Regions from separate parts of the Paenibacillus sp. SJS-P3 genome, predicted to be linked through region 1. Evidence: predicted binding sites of a transcription regulator. Region 1 holds the regulator's gene; the other holds the start of a gene.

What was found. Region 1 encodes CtsR, which represses protease genes until heat stress. Its sites were predicted from a motif close to ATGGTCAATAAAGGTCAAACA; they were not measured.
Region 2: the regulator CtsR is predicted to act here: its motif matches at 1,750-1,770, upstream of clpP (ATP-dependent Clp endopeptidase proteolytic subunit ClpP).

The regions. Positions count from the first base shown of each region.
Region 1 is NZ_CM160043.1:614,964-618,374, reverse strand. Features, by position in the region: gene mcsB (protein arginine kinase) at 1-798, opposite strand, end outside; gene mcsA (protein-arginine kinase activator protein McsA) at 914-1,429, opposite strand; gene AC06G8_RS02740 (CtsR family transcriptional regulator) at 1,457-1,921, opposite strand; gene AC06G8_RS02735 (GNAT family N-acetyltransferase) at 2,247-3,411, opposite strand, start outside.
Region 2 is NZ_CM160043.1:299,649-303,059, forward strand. Features, by position in the region: gene AC06G8_RS01415 (SIMPL domain-containing protein) at 227-1,018, shown strand; gene clpP (ATP-dependent Clp endopeptidase proteolytic subunit ClpP) at 1,082-1,663, opposite strand; tRNA gene AC06G8_RS01425 (tRNA-Arg) at 1,954-2,028, opposite strand; gene AC06G8_RS01430 (sugar-binding transcriptional regulator) at 2,259-3,284, shown strand.

The DNA.
Region 1 (3,411 bases):
ATGGGACAGGATGCCGTAAGATCTCATCACCCGATCCTCGAGCCGAAGGCGCGACTCCGCCTGCAGACGATCGCGGGCCGCTTTTTCATGCTCCATGATCTGCCTGACGACGCCATGCAGATTGTCGATGATCTCATCCTCCGACTGTCCAAGCGTAATCTGGTTGGAAATCTGGAACAGATTGCCGAGCGCCTCGCTTCCCTCGCCGTACAGCCCCCTCACAGCCAGCCCCACTTGAGTAATGGCGGACAGGATTCGGTTGATCTGCTGCGTGAGCACGAGCGCCGGCAGATGCATCATGACGGATGCGCGGATGCCGGTCCCCACGTTGGTGGGACAGCTGGTCAGAAATCCGCGTCTCTCATCAAAAGCAAAGTCGACTGCTTCCTCATAAATATCGTCGATCTTGCTGGCAAGCTTCCATGCCTCCTGGACCTGGAAACCCGGATATAAACATTGGATGCGCAAATGATCCTCTTCGTTAATCATAATGCTGACGGATTCGTTCTCGCTCATGACGACCGCTCCCGCACGGGCTTCGTTCGCAAGCGCGGGACTGATCAGATGCTTCTCCACCAGCACCCTGCGCTCCAGCTCGCTGAGATCCGAAAGAACGATCGTCTCGAACGGGCCGATCGGCTCAAGCTTCCCTTCCTGCGCCACGGAAGCAAGCTTGCTCATGACTTCCGAGGACTGCTGGCTAGTGGCCAGAATCGGAAAGGGATAATTGTGCAGGTTGCGGGCGATTCTTACCCGGCTGCTGAAGACGATATCCGAATCGGGTCCGTCTCCCTTCATCCACTCGCTCAGCGCCTTCTGGGCAAACCGGTTGGCTGCCAATCCAATCCCTCCCTACCGTGCAGCCCCCTTGCGGAAGCTGCGCTTATGATGTCTATCTGGATGCTTCCGACCATCAGGCTTCCTTGATCTGCTTCTCCAGCTCGCGGATCTCGTCCCTGAGCTTGGCGGCGGCTTCGAACTCTTCTTTCTGGATCGAGCTCTTCATTTCCTGCCTCAGCCGGTCGATTTCCCTCTGCGTTTGAATCCTTCCGCCCGAGCGGCGGGGGATCTTGCCGACATGGACCGTATTCCCATGCACTCTCTTCAGCAGAGGATCGAGTCTTTCCCCGAAATGCTTGTAGCAAGAGCTGCAGCCGAACCTTCCTAGCTTGGAGAACTGCGAATACGTAAGTCCGCATTCCTCGCAGCGCGGCACCGACTGCTTCGTCCCTGCCAAGCTTCCCGCAGGCTCGAAATCCATGAGCCCCGACAACAGGCTGTGAATGGAAAAGCCGTTCGGAGCTCCCGGAATGCCTTCGCCCCTTTCGCGGGCGCAGGCTTCGCAGATATGGAACTCCGTCTTCTCTCCGTTTACGATCTTGGTAAAATGAAGCGTTGCCGGCCTTTTGCCGCATTCCTGACAAAGCATGCCGCGTCCCTCCTCACCGGTCCTTCTCTATTGCTTACCCAGAAGCGAGATCAGCATCGCCTTCAGCAGCCTGGCCCGAAGCTCGTCGCGCTGCGGCAGCTTGATCGCGATGGACTCCCGGCATACAGCCGCCCGGAGCAGGCTGCCCTCTCGCTTGGAAATGAATAAAGCTTCTTCCAATTGGTAAATAAGTCCTTCTGCGGCGCTTTGATCGACTTGATTGCCGATCGTATGATGAATATGGCCGTGGATGGCTTTGAGCGCAGGCAGCTCGATCCGTTGGATCCGGATATAGCCGCCTCCCCCTCGCTTGCTCTCCACGAGGTATCCCTTCTCGAGCGTGAAGCGGGTACTGATGACATAATTGATCTGCGACGGCACGCAGGAGAAGCTGTCCGCCAATTCGTTGCGCTGTATTTCCACCGCACCTTCGGGACTGTCCTGAAGCAGCTGCTTCAAATGCTGCTCCAATGCATCGGAAATGTTTCGCATTTCACCCACCTCCCTATGCCGGGGCACCTTCAGGATTTTTCTTGAATTGCGGTTAGAAGCCAAACAGCCAAAGGCGTCCCTGTAGCATTCCCTCATCGGCGCAAATTAAGACCCGCGAACGGGGACCGGAAGAAAAGGATCTTAGCCTTGCGTAAGGCAGGATCAGAGGCAACTGACTTTGACTTTCTTTGACTTATATCTTTGATTATACTCCTTTTTCATAAAAGGTCAAGGAAACTTCCACTGCTGCCATCTATGCAAAAAAGGCAGCCTCGCCCTGCTGTCGTTATCAGCTTGGGATAAGACGCCCCGCTTTATACTCCGGTTAGAAGAAGTCCATGAAATTCGTCATCCCGTCAGGGATTCGGCTGCCCAGCCGGACGGCCTCCGGCCTCGGACCCGAGATATGATCCATCTGCTGGAGATCCCGCGCGCGCTTATATCCGATGAGAAGAGCAGCCAAAGTTCCGATGGAGAGATCAAGGCGCTTGGACGAAGTTCCATCCTGATACCGGGAAAGGCTGCCCCTGCCCTCCTCCGTGATTTCCAGCATCCACAATCCGTCATTCCAGGATGCGTCCTCGTCATGAATCTGGAGGACAAACTGATCGCGGACTCCCGGCTCGAACGGAAGCTGCTTGACGAGAGATTGGACATCGATGATACGAACCATGAAATAAGGATGAATGCTCTGCTCGATGCGCGGATCGACAAGCTGATAAGGCAGCGGATCCCCCGCATAGGTATGCAGCACAGCGGAATCGATCATGGAATCATGATTGCTGAAGAAATTCCAAAGCCCCACCCTCGCTTCTTCCGTAAGATAGACGAGCTCATGAATGTCGAGACGCCTCTCCTTCACCTTGTAGAGGGCATACCCTTCCGGCGTGCCGTTCTGGCTCCGGTACAGCACCGCATCCCCTTGCTTCCGCTTGAAGACCGAATGCTCCCACCAATCCGAAGTCCTTGCCAGCGTGCCATTGAAGCCCTCCGAATAGGTCTGATAAAGGATGCCCAGCAGCTCGGCATGATCGCGGATTTGAATCCGCTCGACTTTGCCGTTGTTGTGCATTCGTTGAGGCAGCTTGTCTGTCGCCAAGGTGTACTTGACCCGGTCGATGAACAGCTCCCAGCCGTATTTGCGGTAAAATCCAATCGAAAACGGCGCCAGCATGGAAATGGATTGGCCGTTCGCTTTCATTTCCTCCATCGCATGACGGAGCAGCTTGCCCACATGCCCGGAACGCCTCGATTCCGGCCAGCTTGCGACAGATGAGATTCCCCCCATCCTCAGCACGATGCCGTTCCAGTTCACCTCGAGTGGAATGATTCTGACCTGGGAGACGATTCGTTCCTGCTCGACACCTACGATAACTTCCTCGCACTTGGCTCTTGCTCTGGCCTGCTCCAGCTCCTCTGCGGAAAGCTCAATTTGGAAGGCATATTGGCTAAGCTTCATATGTTCGTCGAATTCTTCCGGCTTCAATGTT
Region 2 (3,411 bases), 320 kb from region 1:
GTGCTGCAGCCGGCGGATACTGCAAGCTATGCCCGACATGGAACCGGGCTGAGGCTGGGATTTTCGGCAAGCCGGGCCATCCCTTCTCAGGCTGGGTCCGCCTGAGACTCGGCTCCGTCCGCTTTCAGGTCTCAAAGTAAACAATATCGTCAATCCTTTAGGATAAATGCAACCTTTTGGATCTGCATGCCGTTTCAAGAGGACAACACCTAAGGAGGCGCTGGGAATGGACAAACGAAATGCGGCTGGCGGGCTGATGCATAAGAGCAAGGTGCTGCTTCTAGCGGCGGGAATCACAGCGGGATCTTTGATGGCGTGGAATGCCTTTGGCGGTCAGCCGCTCAACAAGCCGGCATTTGCCGCAGGAACGGAGAATGCAGTGTTGAATACAGTCGCCGTAACGGGTACAGGCAAGGTGTCGGTCGCGCCGGATATCGCCTATGTATCGGCTGGCGTTTCGGTGACGGCCAAGACGGCCAAGGAAGCGCAGGCTGGAGCGGCCAAGAAATACGACGCCGTGCGCAAGGCGCTGACAGGCACTTTCGGAGTCGCGGAGAAGGATCTGAAGACGACGAACTATTCGGTGCAGCCGCAATACCGCTATACGGATAAGGAAGGCCAAGTGCTGACCGGATACACGGCGGTGCAGGACATCCAGATTTCCTACCGCAACATGGATAAGACAGGCGATCTCGTCGACGGTCTTGCAGCGGCCGGCGCCAATCGGATCAACAACATCTCCTTCGGAACGGAAAAAGGAGACGCCTACACGCAGCAGGCGCTGCAGAAGGCAGTGGAAGCCGCCAAGGTCAAAGCGATGACGCTGGCCCAGGCATCGGGCCGCACGCTCGGCGAGGTCGTTTCAATCTCGGAGAATGGAGCCCAGGTCGTGCAGCCGATCATCGAGAGAGCACAGATGAAGATGGCAGCAGCGTCGGATTCTTCGGCCAACACCGTCGTGGATGCAGGCGAGGTCGACGTCACCTCCGACATTACCGTATTGTTCTCTCTCAAATAGACAAAAGAACAGCAGCCCCCGGAAAATCCGGGGGCTGCTGTTCTTTTGTCTATTCAGCCGAGCTTACAGCTTCTCGATGACTTTGTCGACGAGGCCGTAAGCCGTCGCCTCTTCCGCGCTCATGAAGTTGTCGCGGTCGGTATCCTTCTCGATGCGCTCCAGCGGCTGGCCGGTACGTTCGGACAGGATGGCGTTCAGCTTGTCGCGCATCTTGAGGATGCGGCGGGCACGGATCTCGATGTCGCTCGCCTGGCCTTCGGCTCCGCCGAGCGGCTGGTGGATCATGACCTCGCTGTTCGGCAGCGCGTACCGCTTGCCCTTGGCGCCTGCTGTCAGCAGGAACGCACCCATGGAAGCCGCCATGCCGACGCAGATCGTGGAGACATCCGGCTTGATGAACTGCATCGTGTCGTAGATCGCCATGCCGGCCGTGATGGAGCCGCCGGGGCTGTTGATATAAAGCGAGATGTCCTTCTCCGGGTCGTCCGCTGCAAGGAACAGCATTTGGGCGATGATGGAATTGGCCACCACATCGTTGACGCCGGTGCCGAGGAAGATGATGCGGTCCTTGAGCAGCCGGGAATAAATATCATAGGCGCGCTCACCGCGGTTGCTTTGCTCGATGACCATAGGCACAAAATTCATGTCCAAGTGCGAATCCCTCCTTATAACCTTCATAAATAGTGGAGTATGCGGGGTGCTGCTTTTTCATTTTAATGGATTGCGATTTTAAAGTCAAATTTGGTCAAAGAAGTCGGGACAGCCGTCAATAGCCCAGTTTAACCGGCTTCCTTATTCTTTAAACGCGGAGTTTCCGTTCCGGCAGCCGGAAGCGATGAGGCGCCTTTCGATCCTAAGTCCGATCCCCTCCGGATGCAAAAAAAAGGATCGGCACGGATGCCGATCCTTCTATGTATGTATCCATATGTGTAAATTGGCGCGCCCGCTAGGAATCGAACCTAGATCTCAGGCTCCGGAGGCCTACGTCATATCCATTGGACCACGGGCGCTTGTAAAAACGTAACGTCTAAGATTGTATAACAGCTGGCAGGAAAAAGCAACACTAAAGGTTTCCGTGAAAAGAAATCCGAAAATCGGGTGTCGGCAACCGTTTACATCGGGTATTCCTCACTTGCGGGGGTTATCTAAAAGAGGTAAAATGATGGTGTGGGACGTAAAATGAATGGCTGGGACTAAAAATGTCCCATTATGGCCATGCACGAGTGGAGTGGGGGCGCTCATGCGCAGCATTATTGATTTGCAGCGTCAGCTCGTTCCGGATCTCGTCGATACGCTCCGCCGCCGTTATGCGATCCTGCACCAAGTCATGCTCTCGGATATGATCGGCCGCCGGACTCTGGCTGCCTCCCTGTCGATGACAGAGAGGGTGCTGAGGGCGGAGACGGATTTTCTCAAGGAGCAAGGCTTGCTTGAGATCAAATCCTCCGGCATGTCCATCAGCCCGGCCGGACGGCGGCTGCTGGAGGAGATGGAGCCCGAGCTCGGAGGGCTGCTTGGCCTCAGCGATCTGGAGGAGAAGCTCAAGCAGCGGTTCGGCTTGCAGAAGGTCATCATCGTTCCCGGCGATTCCGAGAAATCGGATAGCGCCAAGCGGGAGCTTGGACGCGCCGGAGCCGCAGCGCTCCTGCAGGTGCTGGGCGAGCGGGATGTCGTGGCGGTGACCGGAGGCACGACGCTTGCGGGCGTCGCGTCGCAGCTCGCCTCGAGCTCGCCGCGTCGGAGCAACCTGTTCGTGCCGGCACGGGGCGGGCTCGGAGAGAGCCTGGAATACCAGGCGAGCACGATCGTCTCGACGATGGCCAAGCGGACGGGAGCGCAGTACCGGATGCTTCACGTCCCGGACCATCTCAGCGAAGAGGCCTACACGAGCCTCATGCAGGAGCCCGGAGTGAAGGAGATCGTCGAGGTCATCCGCAGCGCGCGTATCGTCATTCACGGCATCGGAGATGCCATGGTGATGGCCCGGCGCAGACGGATCGACGGCGCGCTTGCCGACTCGCTCAAGGCGGAAGGCGCGCTTGCCGAAGCCTGGGGCTACTACTTCGACCGCAGCGGCAACGTCGTGCACAAGATGCAGACAGCCGGCATCCGGCTCGAGGACATCGTGACGACCGAGGTCGTCATCGGTGTGGCCGGCGGCCGCTCCAAGGCGGAGGCCATCTCGGCGGTGCTGAGGTTCGGCCACGAGGACATCCTCGTCACCGACGAGGCTGCCGCCCTCGAAATCGCGGCGTTGACGGAATAAGAGCCATGCCGCAAGGCGATAATGGTTCTTGTCCATGCGGTCGCCGCGGACAAACTTGTTTTCATGGCAATCCGCGGGCTCTGCGCCTGCCAGGGGCAGGGCATGCGAATTGCTTTGAGATAAATGC